DNA from 4 places in the Pseudomonas sp. AC355 genome. Region 1 is predicted to be linked to each of the others. Evidence: riboswitches for the same ligand, from Rfam matches in the RefSeq annotation. Region 1 holds a riboswitch; each other region holds the start of a gene.
What was found. A riboswitch is a leader RNA that binds a small molecule or an ion and turns the genes downstream of it on or off. The one in region 1 is predicted to bind cobalamin.
Positions count from the first base shown of each region.

Region 2: it holds a riboswitch for cobalamin, as region 1 does, so the genes downstream of both, cobO (cob(I)yrinic acid a,c-diamide adenosyltransferase) here and cobW (cobalamin biosynthesis protein CobW) in region 1, are expected to answer to the same signal.
Region 3: it holds a riboswitch for cobalamin, as region 1 does, so the genes downstream of both, ACZ0AI_RS01995 (TonB-dependent receptor) here and cobW (cobalamin biosynthesis protein CobW) in region 1, are expected to answer to the same signal.
Region 4: it holds a riboswitch for cobalamin, as region 1 does, so the genes downstream of both, cobG (precorrin-3B synthase) here and cobW (cobalamin biosynthesis protein CobW) in region 1, are expected to answer to the same signal.

Region 1 is NZ_OZ409843.1:3,820,202-3,824,178, reverse strand. It holds gene cobN (cobaltochelatase subunit CobN) at 1-592, opposite strand, end outside; gene cobW (cobalamin biosynthesis protein CobW) at 633-1,682, opposite strand; cobalamin riboswitch at 1,781-1,960, opposite strand; gene ACZ0AI_RS17925 (hypothetical protein) at 2,407-2,976, opposite strand; gene ACZ0AI_RS17920 (hypothetical protein) at 2,969-3,977, opposite strand, start outside.
Region 2 is NZ_OZ409843.1:681,595-685,571, reverse strand. It holds gene ACZ0AI_RS03270 (cobyrinate a,c-diamide synthase) at 1-879, opposite strand, end outside; gene cobO (cob(I)yrinic acid a,c-diamide adenosyltransferase) at 879-1,514, opposite strand; cobalamin riboswitch at 1,662-1,893, opposite strand; gene ACZ0AI_RS03260 (C40 family peptidase) at 1,928-2,455, opposite strand; gene ACZ0AI_RS03255 (C40 family peptidase) at 2,593-3,225, opposite strand; gene ACZ0AI_RS03250 (NAD-dependent deacylase) at 3,271-3,977, opposite strand, start outside.
Region 3 is NZ_OZ409843.1:407,415-411,391, forward strand. It holds gene ACZ0AI_RS01990 (LacI family DNA-binding transcriptional regulator) at 1-699, opposite strand, end outside; cobalamin riboswitch at 815-1,033, shown strand; gene ACZ0AI_RS01995 (TonB-dependent receptor) at 1,144-3,282, shown strand; gene ACZ0AI_RS02000 (ABC transporter ATP-binding protein) at 3,333-3,977, shown strand, end outside.
Region 4 is NZ_OZ409843.1:3,667,623-3,671,599, reverse strand. It holds gene ACZ0AI_RS17300 (precorrin-2 C(20)-methyltransferase) at 1-49, opposite strand, end outside; gene ACZ0AI_RS17295 (precorrin-8X methylmutase) at 58-690, opposite strand; gene cobG (precorrin-3B synthase) at 687-2,042, opposite strand; cobalamin riboswitch at 2,139-2,344, opposite strand; gene cbiE (precorrin-6y C5,15-methyltransferase (decarboxylating) subunit CbiE) at 2,481-3,686, shown strand; gene ACZ0AI_RS17280 (cobalt-precorrin-6A reductase) at 3,683-3,977, shown strand, end outside.

The sequences.
Region 1 (3,977 bases):
CCGGCTGCCAGCTGGCACGCCAATCCTGCAGCGACGCATTGCCCACGCGTGGGTGATACAGGCCAACCCGCGGCAGCGCTCGGGGAGGCTGCCAGCCATAGTCACGGCCCATATAGCGGTCGGCGATGCAGTTGAAGAACTGCCGCGCGTTATCCACACCGCCCTGGCGCAGGTACTGCCAGAGCCGCTCGGCATCTTCGGCGGTCACGTTGCCCAGCGCAGTGAGCTCGGGGTCGGGGTTATCACAGCCCGGCACCAGAATCAGTGTCTTGCCCTGCCCCGCCAGCTCCACTAGCCGCTGGATGCCATAGCGCCAATAGCTGACGCCGCCGTGTACGGAAATCACGATGACCTTGGCGTGTTGCAGCACCTTTTCGACGTAGAAATCCACCGAGGCGTTATTGCCCAACTGCGCCGGGCTGGCCAGCCGCAAGCTGGGATAATCCTCGGGCAGATGGCGAGCGACCTCGGCCAGCAGCGACAGGTGCGAATCACCGGTGCACAGCACCACCAGCTCGGCGGGGGTCTGGCCGAGGTCGGCGATGCTGTCGGCCGGCAGCGACTGGCCGGGCTGGGTGCGCAGGAGGTGCATATTCTCGCCTAAGGCACCGCCCGCTTGCGGGCGATCATGGTTATACCAGAGCCGCTTTCAGCTCAGCCGCGATGGCCGTGTGGTCGAGCTCCTGGCCGATCACGATCAGGCGGGTAACCCGCGCCTCATCGGCCTTCCAGGCGCGGTCGAAATGCTTGTCGAAACGCAGACCGACCCCTTGCAGAAGCAGACGCATGGGTTTGTTCGGCACGGCGACGAAACCCTTGATGCGCAGGATGCCATGTTTGCCCACGACGTCCTTCAGCGCGGCCAGCAGGCGGGCTTCATCGGCTTCCGGTAGTTCCACGTGGAACGAGTCGAACTCGTCGTGATCGTGGTCTTCGTCTTCATTGTCGTGGTGAGTCTTGCGACCCTCGATGTGCAGCTCTGTCTCGCTGTTCAGGCCCAGCAGCACATTGAGCGGCAGCGAACCCCCATGGGCTTCGACCACCTTGACCGCTGGCGGCAGCTCTTCGCCGACTTCGGCGCGCACCGCAGCCAGCGCGTCGGCATCGAGTAGATCGGCCTTGTTGAGGATGACCAGATCGGCGCTCGCCAGTTGGTCGGCGAACAGCTCGTGCAGGGGCGACTCGTGATCGAGGTTGGGATCGAGCTTGCGCTGGGCGTCGACCTGATCGGGGAAGGCAGCGAAAGTGCCGGCAGCCACTGCCGGGCTGTCGACCACGGTGATCACCGCATCGACGGTGCAGGCGTTGCGAATTTCCGGCCAGTTGAAGGCTTGGACCAACGGCTTGGGCAAGGCCAGACCGCTGGTTTCGATCAGGATGTGGTCGAGGTCGCCGCGACGCGCCACCAGCTCGCGCATCACCGGGAAGAACTCTTCCTGCACGGTGCAGCACAGGCAGCCATTAGCCAGTTCGAAGACACGGCCGTTGGCTTCTTCCTCGGTGCAGCCGATGGAGCATTGCTTGAGGATCTCACCGTCGATACCCAGTTCGCCGAACTCGTTGACGATCACCGCGATACGGCGGCCCTCGGCGTTTTCCAGCATGTGCCGCAGCAAGGTGGTCTTACCGGCACCGAGAAAGCCGGTGACGATGGTGACTGGAAGTTTGGCGAGCGTTTTCATGATTGGCCCTGCGTCTGAATGAACGGCGAGCGGGCAATGAGATGGCAGGCGCCAGCCGGGGCTGTCGCACAAGCACCACCGGATCACCCCGCCCGGTTGTCGAAAGCGTTATCGAGGCAGGTCTCCTGGCTCACAGGTCATGGCGCGTAGCCGGCCTTCCCGGTTTCCCAGTGGCGATTGGCGATGCGCTCGCTGCTTACAGTTGCGGGGGCAGCCACGGCTTGCCGTGTTCCCTCTTAGCTCCACACGAGTGGAGAACCTCGAAAACGAGAAGGCTACGCAGGCCTTAGCGGCCGGTCAATCGCGATTGACCGCTGACAGCTGTCATGATGAGCGACGCTACCGCATAACACGAGTGCCGCTCATGCTGCCCGCAACCACGACCAATACGCCGCTGCCTACCAAGAGTGGAAGCTGGTCTGTGCTGGGTCGGCGCGATTACCCCCAGGACATCTACCCATCTACTCAATCTGCTCATCCATAACCTGATTCGGCAGGTTCTGACTGTGGGTAACCTTGCCACGCTGGCGAGTAATGCCCATACGTTTGGGAGGCAGCACTGCACGCCCTTACGCATTCCGTTCGAGATAATCCCAGGCGCATTCGTCATCGGCGCTGTACGACGCCGAGCACAGTCACCTGTATAGACCACAAGCCCCCTAAAGTTCTGTACGAAAATTCGCTGCATACAGAACAATCACCGGAGAACCGGAAACCTGAACGCTCAGCGCCAGAAATGAGAACATCTATTGGGGTCATTTTGCGAAGGCGAACACGGCAGCAGACAACCTTGTTCTTTGAAACTCACTTTAATGTGAAGCGCCTCTCTGCCCGGTGTATCGAGTGAGTACTCACTCAAACAACTTTGCCCCTTAAGAAAACGAAATAAAAATAGATCGCCATTGGCAAAACGCAGGTTCAGATCCTGAGGCCCGTTCCAGCCCGACTTAGAGGGAATAAGAAATCGCCACCCCCCATCCCCCAGCGCCTCACCTTTTAAATCTAGCGAAGAATAATCTTCATCAACTTTCAGAGTTGGATAGGCCACCAAAAATATATATGTCCCTGCAACGCCAATATCCGAATCGATCACATTACGGCGAAAGGCACTACTCAAAGTAGGAGCATCGTCTTTGGCATAGTCATATTGCACTTCTAAGCTGCCCAGACTTTTACCTTTATCGAATTCTACGCTAGGTACCGTCGGCGTATATTCATGCGAGCGACATCCCGCCAGAAGAAGTAACAACACTACAAAGAACACTTGTTGAAAAAGAAATTTTGATTCACTCATCATAACATTCCATACAATCAAATGCGCCGCGACTGGCTATATCGATAGCCTGAGTATTGGGGTCAGCGGTCCGATAAACTCTTACGAACAGCTTCACCGCCCCACCCCTGACGATATGATGATCTTCATTAAGCGGCTCCATGCGCAAACCCTGCGAAGCGAAGTGACGAGTCATGGCAGACAATATGGAACTCCTTTCCATCCGTGTGTAAAGACGCGGCAGGAATTTTTTTCCTGAGAGCCCAAACGCTTCGACATTGACACCGAGCAACTTAAGCGGCCGATCTAAGGAAAATGCCAATGGGAGTTGATGACCGCTATAATAATACACACCACAATTACAGGGTGGCATCAATCGCAAATCATCGACAGGCAGCACTTTTATACCGGGATGGCCAGCGCGAAAGTTTCGCCAGGGCAATGGCTTTCCACTTTTGACCAAGCTCTGATAATAGTTCTGAAGGAACTTATAAAAGTCCGTCGATACTGGCTCTGGCTCCGTAGTTTTACCCAAACCTCGAAGATGCCATTGAGCGCCCACGCGGTACCATTCAAAATTCTTTTTCGTCCATTGGTACCTTGCATAAGGCTCGAACAGACCAAACTGCGAACCACGATCATATCTGCCTGTAGCGTCTAGGCGTCCCCCCTCAAGGCGAACCTCCTGACGGGCTTCTTCCAATGCCTTCTCGTCGGGCCAGATCATGCCAATCAGCCCTTTACCTGGCTCCATCAGAATGACGGCCCCATAGGCACTGCGTGACACGGCACGGCTGAGGTCTGGAGAAACCAACAGCAGGCCCTCATCGCCATATGGCGCAACGGAGTATTTACGCAGCTCACCTGTCGATGCGGACAATGCCAGGTCGAATTGAGGAAATACCCGCAAGTCGGGATTGCTCTGCGGCCACCCCAGCATGGTGAACGTGCTGAGTGGAGTTGCAACCGGTACACCCGTTTCATGGATATTAATCAACTGGGCACCCGTCTTGAAGTACTCG
Region 2 (3,977 bases), 3.1 Mb from region 1:
GCTGTCCACCTCGGGCAGGCTTTCATCGGTCAGCGGGCTGAAGAACGTCAGGGTCGCGCCCATCCGCTCCAGCAGATCGAGGTTGGCCTGATAGGTGAACGCGAAGGATGCATCGCGGGCTACGCCGATGCGTACGCCCTCCAGCAGCGGCAACGGCGCTGCAATCGGCGGGGCGGCGAAGGTCACAGGTGGCGGCAGGGTTACCGTCGCGGTCTGAGCCAGCGCATCGGCAGCGGTATCCAGGCGCACATCGAGGTCGGCGAGCTCGGCTGCCTGCACCAGGCCCAGGTGGCGGCTCGGCAATTCAATGGCGGCGCTGCGCGGCAGCGAGCCGTACCAGCGGATCGAAGCCGGCAGGCTATCGCGGATCAGATCGTTGTGACGCCCGGGATTGACGCGGTTGCCAAGCACGCCGGAGAACGGCAGATCCGGCTGATAGCTAGCAAGACCGACGGCCAGTGCGCCGAAGGTCTGGGCCATGGCGGAGCCATCGATCACGCCCAACACTGGTACGCCAAATCGGCGCGCGAGGTCGGCGGCGGATGGCGAGCCGTCGAACAGGCCCATCACGCCTTCGATGAGAATCAGATCGGCCTCGCCAGCAGCCTCCCACAACAAGCGACGGCTCTCGTCCTCGCCGACCATCCACAAGTCCAGCTGATAGACCGGATTGCCACTGGCACGGGAGAGGATCATCGGGTCGAGAAAATCAGGCCCGCACTTGAACACCCGCACCCGCTTCCCCTGCCGGGTGTGCAGGCGTGCCAGGGCCGCAGTGACGGTGGTTTTACCCTGCCCCGAGGCTGGAGCCGCGATCAACAGTGCAGGACAGTGACGCGGCGTGCGCTCACCCGCATCGGATGCAGACGCTGTAACGATCAAAACTCCACGCCTTTTTGTGCTTTTACGCCAGACTTGAAGGCATGCTTGACGAGCGTCATCTCGGTGACGGTATCGGCTGCTTCAAGCAGCGCTGGCGGCGCGCCACGGCCGGTCGCGACAACGTGCTGAAGCTCGGGGCGCGATTCGATATCACGCAGCACCACGTCCACATCCAGATAACCGTGCTTGAGGGCGATGTTCAATTCATCCAGCACCACCAAGGCGATCTGCGGGTCGTTCAGCAGTTGCCGGGCGACCTCCCAGGCCTGCACGGCTTTCTCGATATCGCGCTGCCGATTCTGGGTATCCCAGGTGTAGCCCTCGCCCATCACGTGATAGCTGACCTCATCGGGAAAGCGGCGGAAGAAATGCTCTTCGCCGGTGGCCATGCCGCCCTTGATGAACTGCACCACGCCGACCTTGAGACCATGTCCCAGCGCCCGGGCAACCATGCCGAACGCGGAGCTACTCTTGCCCTTGCCATTGCCGCTGTGCACCAGCAACAGGCCATACTCGTCCTGAGCCTGGGCGATCTTCTCGTCCATCAGGGCTTTCTTGCGAGCCATACGGGCGTTGTGCCGCGCGTCGCGCTCTGCTGATTCTCGGCTTGGGGATGGGGTCGATTCGCTCATGGGATCTCCTCAGCGCAGGGCCAATCGGCGCACGCAGGTGAAGCGCTCGGGCAGGAAACCGGGTTCATGCCGGACGATAAAGGAATCACACAGGAGTAGGCAGGAGCTGACCGGATCGATCACGCACCGGCCGCGCCCACCGCGCAACTCTGGAAAAAGCGACAGGCCGGTCTCCGGGCTTGCGAGCGCCGCGTTCATCAGAATGCGGCCACCGACGCAGCCTTCCCGTATCGGCGATACAGTGGCTGAAAGCGTGGCTTGGCTCGTTTACCGTTGCGGGGGCAGCGTCGGCATTGCCTGCTTGCTGGAGCAGCGGCGCACCGACTTCCCAGTTTCACCCTCGGCCAAAACCGAGGACACCTGAAGCAAGCGGCGAAGGGTAAGGATTGGCCGCCTCAGCGTCAATCGAAGACTCAGGGATGACTAGCCAACTCGACCGGAAAAACCCGCTTCGCTTCGATATAGGTACGCTGCCAGTAGCTGTTGGCGAGGCTGTCCAAGCGCACGGTGCCGCCCGAGGACGGTGCATGCACGAAGCGTCCTTCGCCGACGTAGATGCCAGCATGGCTAACCTGGCGGCCGCCACTGGTGGCAAAGAACACCAGATCACCACTGCGCAGGGCATCACGCCCTACGGTCGGCGCGCGCATGCTGATCAGTTCGCGCGTCGACCGCGGCAACTGGATGCCCGCCGCATCACGGTAGACGTAACCGATCAAGCCGCTGCAATCGAAACCGCTGGCTGGGGTATTGCCGCCGTAGCGGTAAGGCGTGCCGACAAGGCCCAATGCACGAAACAGTACATCGTCAGCGCCCCCCTGATAATTACCAGGTACAGGTGCTACGACAACGGGTTGCGGAGCAGGTACGGGTGCACGACTGGAGCACGCACTGAGCAGTGCTGTGAGCAGCAAGAGGGCGATGCGAATGGTGGCAGTCATGGACGGACGATCCCGGAGCCTGAATGCGCCCTACTCTGCTCCGTTCACAACTGCAGTGCAAGCTTTAGCTTTATGCTGCAGCCGCTTGAAAACTATCAAGATGTTGCCCGATCTGTGCAGATCGGACATTTACCACCTCAATGCTGAGACGCCAGGTGCTCGGTCGGCGCCATCGCCAGGACACGCTTGGCTTCGATGAAGGTACGTTTCCAGTAGCGGTCATCCAGGCTATCGATCCTCACGCCACCGCTGCGGCTGCTGGAGGAATGGATGAACTGATCATCGCCCAGATAGATACCGGCATGGCTGACGCGGCCACGACCTGCCGTGCTGAAGAACACCAGATCACCGGGCTCCAGCGCCTTGCGCTCGACCAGCGGCGCGTCGATGTTGATCATGTCGCGCGTCGAGCGCGGCAGCTCCATGCCAAGCTCTTCACGGAACAGGTAACCAATAAAACCGCTGCAATCGAAACCGGTTTTCACCGAGCTGCCCCCGAACCGGTAGCGGGTACCGATCAGCGAGAGGCCTTTTTCGAGAACACTGTCTGCAAGCTGTGGCAGCTCGTACGGTGCGTGGCCGGCAAAATCAGCGGCTGCATCGTCTTCAACGACATCGATCCGATCCAGAACAGGCGCTGCGACTACCGGCCGGGCAGGCAAAGAAGCCTGGGCTGGGGCATCGTTATGGGATTGCGGAGCATGGTTAGCGCAGGCGGCGAGAACCATCGTCAGTGCGAGAGGCACGAGGGGTGCGAAGCTTTTGCGCATGGGCACGACCGTGGCATGAAAAATGAACAGCCGCGACTATGCCCTCTAACGGGGCCATATGCAAATTCTATGACGATTAATGTGACTCAGTAGTTCCGGAAAAACATCTAAGGCCCTTTCTTCCAGCCTGAAGTCAACCAGATCGCTAACCTCGCTTTGCGACAAATTGACCTCCACCGTCACCCCACCAGACTGGCGAGTGCGCAGCAGCGGCTCGACTATATAAGGGAAGCTTGCGCTGGTGCCGACGCTGATCACCAGATCGAACCCTTTCTCCAACTGCGTATACAGACGACCGACGGCCTCCTCCGGCAGCATCTCACCGAAAAGCGTCACCGGCGGGCGCAGCACACCACCGCAACTGCCGCACAGAGGCGGCAACGGTTGTTGCAGATGCTTGACGAGTCCCTCGTCCACGCCGCCACAACTCTGGCAATGCAGCGGCGCCAACTCACCGTGAATTTCGATCAGTCGATCTGCCGGACTGCCAGCCAGGCGGTGGTAACCGTCGATGTTCTGAGTGAGCACCCAACATTCAGGCTTCAAGGCCTGCAACTCGGCAATCGCCTTGTGACCGGCGTTTGGCTGGGCGGCCAGGCAGGCGGTGCCGAGCTGTGCCAGGTACTTCCAGCACAGCGCCGGGTCGCGGCGCAGCATGTCGCCAGATAGCGCCACTTCGATCGGTACGCCCTCTGCGGTGTGGCCGTTGTACAGACCACCGAGGCCGCGGTAGGTGGGCAACCCGGAGTCGG
Region 3 (3,977 bases), 3.4 Mb from region 1:
TGGCGGCAACACCACGCGCGGCACCTCGGTAATCCCCTGGCTCGCCAGTTCGCTGATCAGGCTTTCGCAGCGTCGGTGGCCGCGTGGGTCATCCAGGGTCACCACGGCGAAGCGCCGATAGCCCTTGCCCATCAGGTAGCGCGCGGTGGCCACGCCGACCGCTTCGTGGGAAAAGCCCACCAACATGTCCAGCGGCCGCGGCGCGAGATCCCAGGACTCGACGATCGGAATGCCCGAGCGCGACAGGCGCGTGCGGCTGGCTTTGGTGTGTAGGGTGCCGGTCAGTACGATGCCATCGGGGCGCCGCCGCAAGATGGCGTCGAGTAGCTGCTCTTCGCGTTCGGCGCTGTAGTTGGTCAGGCCGATCAGCGTCTCGTGGCCGGCTTCGGTGAGGGTGTCGATCAGCGCCTGCACCGTGTCCGAGAAGATCGAATTGGCAATCGTCGGCACCAGCAGGGAAATCAGCCGGCTGCGCTGCTCGGCCACGCCGGTGAGCATGGCCGGCACGTAGCCGGTCTTGTGCACGGCACGAAAGACCTTTTCGCGCAGTTCCGGGCGGACGATCTCCGGCTGGTTGAGCGTGCGCGACACGGTGATCGGCGAAACGCCTGCGACCTTGGCCACATCCGCCAGCGTCGGCGGCTTGCCTGGGGCGGTAGCGGAGCGCCTGCCGGTCGCTCGATCATCGTCTCGCTGCATCCTGTGTTTCCTGGCCAATCCGGGGTCGGGCGATGTTATCCCAGCCGGCGATGCCATGGTGCATGGATCGAGGCCGCTGCATGGCGATGATTGACGGCTCGACGCTTCGATGGTCAGATGCGCGCCAGTTTCAGGTGTCCCATGCCGCCGTGCATGGGGTGAAACGGGAAGCCGGTTCGTCATTGAGAGGTCACCTCCAAAATGATCAGTCCGGCGCTGCCCCCGCAACGGTATGCGAGCGAAGCATTCGATTAACCACTGTGCCACGGCATGGGAAGGTGAATGCTTCATGACCCTCGTGAGCCCGGAGACCGGCCCGAAACTTCTGTTTGGCAAACCCGCGGTGGGCGGGCGCAGGCCGGTTTCCGTGGGCTTCGTGCGCCTGCGATTCCCTATGCGTTGTTCCCTCCGGGATTCATTCATTCCTGTTTCGAGTGGAACGACATGTCCCGATATTCCCTGTTCGATGCCCTGTCGGGCAAATCCCTGCGCATGGGCCTAGTGCCCTGCGTGCTGTTCGCCTTGCCGGCTCAGGCCGCCGAGTCGAACGCTTCAATAGCCTTGCCCTCGACGGCGATCACCGGCACGGCCGATGAGTCGTCGCCGCCTGATCTGCATACGCTGGCAACGACCGGCTCGCGCCTGAATCTGACGCCACTGGAAACGCCCGCCAGCGTCAGCAGCATTGGCGCCGAGCAGATCCAGAAGCGCAACAACGCCACCGTCCAGGAGGCCGTCACCCGTTCACCTGGCATCACCTTCATGGGCACGCCCGGCAATGGCGGCACCGCGTTGTCCGCCCGGGGTTTTACCGGGCACAGCTCGACCATGCAGCTGTATGACGGCACCCGTCTTTATGTCGGCGCCGGCACCGTGACCTTTCCGGTCGATACCTGGTCGGTGGAGCGTATCGACATCCTCCGTGGCCCGGCCTCGGTGCTGTACGGCGAAGGGGCGACGGGCGCGGTGATCAACGTGGTGCCGAAGAAGCCTTTCGAGGGCGAGATCCGCAATCGCGTGCGTCTGGGTTACGGCTCCGATGATCGTCAACAGATGGCACTCGATAGCGGCGGCTCCCTGAACGACCGCCTGAGCTACCGTTTCAATCTCAATCAGCAGGCCAGCAATGGCTGGGTCGACCGTGGTGATTCCGAGAGCCTGGCCATCAGTGCTGCATTGCGCTGGGAGGCGACCGACGACCTGAGCTTCACCCTCAGTCACGATTACGGTAATCAGGAGCCGCAGCAGTATTTCGGCACGCCGTTGGTGGATGGTCACTACCGCGAAAGCCTGCGCGAGCGTAACTACAACGTCGAGAACGCCACGCTGCAGTACAACGACCAGTCGACCCGCTTGGTGACCGACTGGACGATCAGCGACAACCTGAGTGCCAGCAACCAGCTGTACTACCTCAAGACCCAGCGGCGCTGGCGCAACGCTGAAACCTACACCTGGCAGCCGGGTGATTTAGTCGAGCGTAGCGATTTCATCAGCATCAAGCACACCCAGGAACAGATCGGCGACCGCCAGACGTTCACCCTGCAGCATTCGCTGTTCGGCCTCGACAGCCGCACCGTGGTTGGCGTGGACTACAACTCCATCCGTTTCGTGCGCAAGCATGATTTCGGCAATACCCTCAGCGACAGCGTGCCACTCGGCCAGTCCGGTGGTGGTAGCTACATCAGCAATGACCCGTATCGCGCTCGCGAAGCCAATCAGGCGCGTCAGTTCTCGTTGTTCGCCGAGAACCGCACGCAGCTCACCGAGCAACTGGCACTGGTCACCGGTGTGCGCCGTGACCAGGTACACCTGAATCGTGATGATCTGCTGGCCGGCACCCGCAGCGACCGTAGCCTGACCGGCAACAACTGGCGCGCCGGCCTGGTGTTCGCGCTGACCGATGACTTGTCGCTGTACGGTCAGTACGCCACCAGCACCGAAGGCGTCGGCAACCTGCTGACTCTCAGTGCGGGCCAGCAGCAGTGGGATCTGAGCACCGCCAAGCAAACCGAAGTGGGCATCAAACAGCAGTTTTTCGATAACCGTGGCGAGTGGACGCTGGCCGCCTATCACATCGTCAAGAACAAGCTGCTCAGTACCGACCCGGCCAACCCGACCGTCCAGCAGCAGGTTGGCCAGCAATCCTCGGATGGTATCGAGGCGACCCTCGAGCTGCGCCTGCCCTATGCCGTGCAGCTGTCTGCCAATGCGGCACTGGTGCGCGCCGAGTACGACGAGTTCGTCAGCGGTGGCGACGATTTCCAGGGCAATCGCCCCACCAACGTGCCGCGTCGTTCCGCCAACCTGTGGTTGAGCAAGGACTTTGCCGAGCGTTTCAGCGTCGGTGCCGGCGCCCGTTATGTGGACAGCCGCTACGCCGACAACGCCAACAGCGTCAGGGTACCGAGTTACACCGTGGTGGACGCCAACTTCGACTGGCATCTGCAGAAGGATCTGACCCTCGGCCTGCAGTTGAACAACCTGTTCGACCGTCAGTACGCCACCACCACGAGCAACAATGGCCAGCAGTGGTACCTGGGCGAGCCACGCTCGTTCTTCGTCAGCGCTGACTACAGCTTCTAAACGCCGGCGCACCGGGTAGTTTGCCGGTGCGCCACAAGCAGGAGTCGGGCATGTCGAGGCTACGTATCGAAAAGCTGTCATGGGCCGTCGAGAGTCGGCGCAGTGCGCCACGCTGGCTGTTGCAGGACATCGATCTGCATATCGGTGAAGGCGAGTTCGTCGGCCTTATCGGCCCCAACGGCAGCGGCAAGACCAGCCTGTTGCGCTGCGCCTATCGTTCCAGCGAGCCGGCGAGCGGCAGCTTGCATCTCGACGGCGAGAACCTCTGGCGGCAGACCCCGCGCTGGAGTGCGCAGCGCATCGCCGTGGTGCTGCAGGAGTTTCCGCAGGAGTTCGGCCTCAGCGTCGCCGATGTGGTCGCCATGGGGCGCACGCCGCACCAGGGGTTGTTCGCCGGCGACAGCGCCGAGGACGCCGCAATGGTGGCCCAGGCGCTGCAGCAGGTCGGCCTGACTGCGCAGGCGGGTCAGGCGTTCGCCACCCTTTCCGGCGGCGAGAAACAACGGGTGTTGCTGGCCCGTGCGCTGGTTCAGCAACCCGGCTTGCTGATTCTCGACGAGCCGACCAACCACCTCGACCCGCGTTACCAACTGGAGTTGTTGCAGCACCTGCGCAGCCTCGGCCTGAGTACCCTGGCCAGCTTTCACGACCTGAACCTGGCGGCGGCTTTCTGCGACCGCCTCTATGTCATGGCC
Region 4 (3,977 bases), 150 kb from region 1:
CCGGGCCGACGCCCAGGCCCAGCAGGCGGCCTTTTCCGGGGCGGTCCATACCGTTCATCACTCGACCTCCGTGGCCAGGGCGTTGACCGCGGCGGCGGCCATGGCGCTACCGCCCCGACGGCCCTGGACGATCACGTAGGGCACGCCATGCTCGGCAAAGGTGCTGGCGAGCAGATCCTTGGACTCCGCCGCGCCCACGAAGCCCACCGGGAAGCCGAGAATCAGCGCTGGCTTGGGCGCGCCCGCAGCCAGCATGTCGAGCAGATAGAACAGCGCGGTAGGTGCGTTGCCGATTACCACCACCGAGCCTTCGAGATGCTCGCGCCAGTGCTCCAGCGCCACCGCCGAACGGGTGTTGCCCAGCTTCTTGGCCAGCTCAGGCACGCCAGCATCGTTGAGGGTGCAGAGCACCGGGTTGGCCGCTTGCAGGCGCGCACGGGTCACCCCTTCGGCGACCATGCGCGCATCGCAGAGAATCGCCGCGCCATTGGCCAGGGCCTGGCGACCGGCCGCACCGGCACCCGTGGAGAAGCGTAGATCCTGCACCACATCGACCATGCCGCAGGCGTGGATGACCCGCACCGCGAGCTTCTCGAGATCCGCCGGAATGGCGCTCAGGTCGGCCTCGGCGCGGATGATGGAGAAGGAATGGCGATAGATCTCCTGACCATCGCGGATGTAATCGGTCATCGGGTGAAACTCCAGGTATCGGGAAGCGAGGCCAGCAGTTCGCTGGCCTCGTCAAGTGTCAGGTGGCGGGCCAGTGGCGCGCCGAAATCGTTGCTGTCCGCCTGGCGGGCGAACAGATCGTAGCGGCCTTCGGCTACCGCCAGCAGGGTCACGGGGGCACGGTGGGCGGCGGCGCAGGAACGGCTGCAGCCGCTGAGGTGGAGGCCGGCCAGGCGGCGGCCAGCCTTCAGCGTCTCGGCCATGCGGCATCCATCGGCTTTGGTATCGGCCAGGCCCTTGGCGCAGCCGCTTGAGCCGGTACAGGCGATGATGCGGGCTAGCGGCGCATCGGCATCGACCAGCAAGCCGAGCCCCTCCAGCGCCTGGAGGGCTGCCTGCGCATCGGCTGTGGCGACATTGGGCAGCAACACGCTCTGCCAGGGGGTCATGCGCAGGCTGCCATCGCCCAGACGTCGAGCCAAGGCGGCGAGTCCGAGCAGCTGTTCGGCGTCGAGCCGGCCCAATGGAGGGACGCCACCGACATATACCCGGCCAGGCTGGCGCTGTGCGCCGATGCCGATATGCGCTTGAGGTTCGGCCGGGCGGCGTCGCCACTCATCCGCGCTCAGCAGCACGTCACCCAGACGCTCGCCCAGGCGCTGCAGCAGTTCGCTAGCAGGGTGAGTGGCGAGCAGGTGGCGCATGCGTGTCTGCTCGGGCGTGGCCAGTTCAAGAAACAGGTCGAGCAGCGCCAGCAGCAGCTCATCGGCATGGGCCTCGGGCACCACGGCCAGCGCGGGCACATCGCCAGGCGCTTGTGGCGGGCAACCGGCGAGACCGAACGCATAGCCGATCTGGCCATCCAGCGGCAGGGCGCTGAGCCAGATATCGTGAGGGTGTTCGAGCATGGCCAGGCGTTCGCCGCCATCGAGTAGCAGGGCGAACTTGGCCGACAGCGCGTGCAGGCGTGGGGTGTTCTCCAGCGTCGTCAGCAGGCGGGCGGCCAGTGGTGATACGTCGACCAGCGCCGCCGGATCGAGGCCGGCCGCCGGGCTGACCATCAGGTTGCGCACATCGTCGGCAGAGGGTGAATTCGGGCCGAGGCCGGCGGCCAGCAACTCGCCGATCAATGCGTCTTCACTGCCGGCGTGGATGCCGCGAATCTGCAGGTTGGCGCGGTTGGTGGCTTCGATCACGCCGCCTGCATGGTGTTGTGCGGCCTGGGCTATGCGCTCGGCTCCGGTGGCATCGAGGCGCCCGCAGGCCAGCTTGATCCGGCAGATGCCGCCATCCTTCGCCTGCACGATACGCAGCAACCCCGGACAGGCCGAGGGGCGAACAGCAGGGGATGGAATGCAAAAAGCCTGTTTCAACGGATCACCGGGGTCGGGTCACATGGGCATCCGTTCGAGGATAGGCCAGAGAAGGAGGAGCTTCTATCACCGGGACACCCCGCCCGGTGTGGGCACATGCGACTGAATCCGTCGGCAGGTCTCCTGGCTCGCAGGTCATGGCGCGTGGCCGGCCTTCCCGGTTTCCCAGTGGCGATTGGCGCATGCGCTCGCTGCAACAGTTGCGGGGGCAGCCACGCCGCAGAACGATCTGCTCGTGTTCCCTCTTAGGCCCGCGCCTACGTACCACGTAGCCGACGGACACCGACAGAGGCGCTATTATGCCCGCTTTGTTCGCTAGGATGAAAAGCCGCGTCGTCCGATAGCGTGCAGCATCGGACGCGGAGCGTCGTCCTGGGCGGCATTCCCACGCGGAGCGTGAGGAACGATCTGGGCGATTTTGATAACGAGGAAAAACGCATGACACGCTGGCTAACCGTCGTGGGCATTGGTGAAGACGGCTACCCCGGCCTCGGCAAGGCGGCGCGACATGCATTGCTGGCGGCCGAACAGGTGTTTGGCAGCGAGCGCCAGCTGGCGCTGTTGCCGCATTGCATCCGTGCCACACGTCTGGAATGGCCCAAGCCCTTTTCCCTGGCGCCGGTGTTGGAGCGCCGCGGCACGCCGGTTTGCGTGCTGGCCAGCGGTGACCCGATGTTCTTCGGTGTCGGTGCCAGCCTGGCCCGCGAGCTGACGAGCGAGGAGCTGCATATTCTGCCGGCGCCTTCCTCCTGCTCGCTGGCGGCGGCTCGCCTGGGCTGGCCACTGCAGAGCACACCTCTGGTCTCGCTGGTGGGTCGTCCGCTGGCAGCGCTCAATGCGCAGATTCATCCCAGCGTACGCCTGCTGGTGCTGAGCAACGATGGCGAGAGCCCGGCGGCCATTGCCGCATTGCTGCGCGAGCGTGGCTTCGGCCCCAGTCGGCTGAGCGTCTTCGAACACCTGGGCGGTGAGCGTGAGCGGCGTATCGATGGCCTGGCTGATGGCTGGTCGCTGGCTCGATCTGCTGATCTGAATCTGGTGGCGATCGACTGCGTGGCCAGTGATGACGCCATGCGCCTGCCGCTCACGCCGGGCCTGCCGGACGATGCCTATCGCCATGACGGACAACTGACCAAGCGCGATGTGCGCGCCATCACCCTGGCGCGCTTGGCGCCGCTGCCCGGCGAACTGCTCTGGGATGTCGGTGCCGGTTGCGGCTCCATCGGCATCGAGTGGCTGCGCGCGCACCCCAGCTGCCGCGCCATCGCCATCGAGGCTGATGAAGGACGCCAGGGGCATATCGCCCACAACCGCGATGCCCTTGGCGTGCCGAGCCTGCAACTGGTGGCCGGGCGGGCACCCGAGGCGCTGGCCGGGCTGGCAGCGCCAGACGCCATCTTCATCGGTGGCGGGGTGACCGCGCCCGGCGTGCTGGAAAGTTGCTGGCGCGCGCTCAAGCCCGGTGGTCGGTTGGTGGCCAACGCCGTGACCCTGCAGAGCGAGGCGGCGTTGATCGCCTTTCGTGGCGACCAGGGCGGCGAGCTGACCCGTATCGAAGTGGCCCAGGCGCGCCCGCTTGGCAGTTTCGACACCTGGCGCGCCGCGTTGCCGATCACCCTGCTGCAGGTCAGCAAGCCGTTATGAGCCGCATCCTGCTACTGGGCGGGATCGGCGAAGCGCTGAATCTTGCCCGTCGCCTTGGCCCCGCACATATCTATAGCCTGGCCGGGCTGGGCAAGGTGCCGGAGGATCTGGCCTGCCAGGTACGTGTCGGTGGCTTTGGTGGTGTCGAGGGGCTGGCGGATTTTATCCACAAGCAGGGCATCGACCTGCTGGTCGATGCCACCCATCCCTATGCTGCGCAGATCAGCCGCAACGCTGCCCATGCCGCCCAGTTGGCTGGTATTGCCTGCTGGGCCTTGCGTCGCCCGGGCT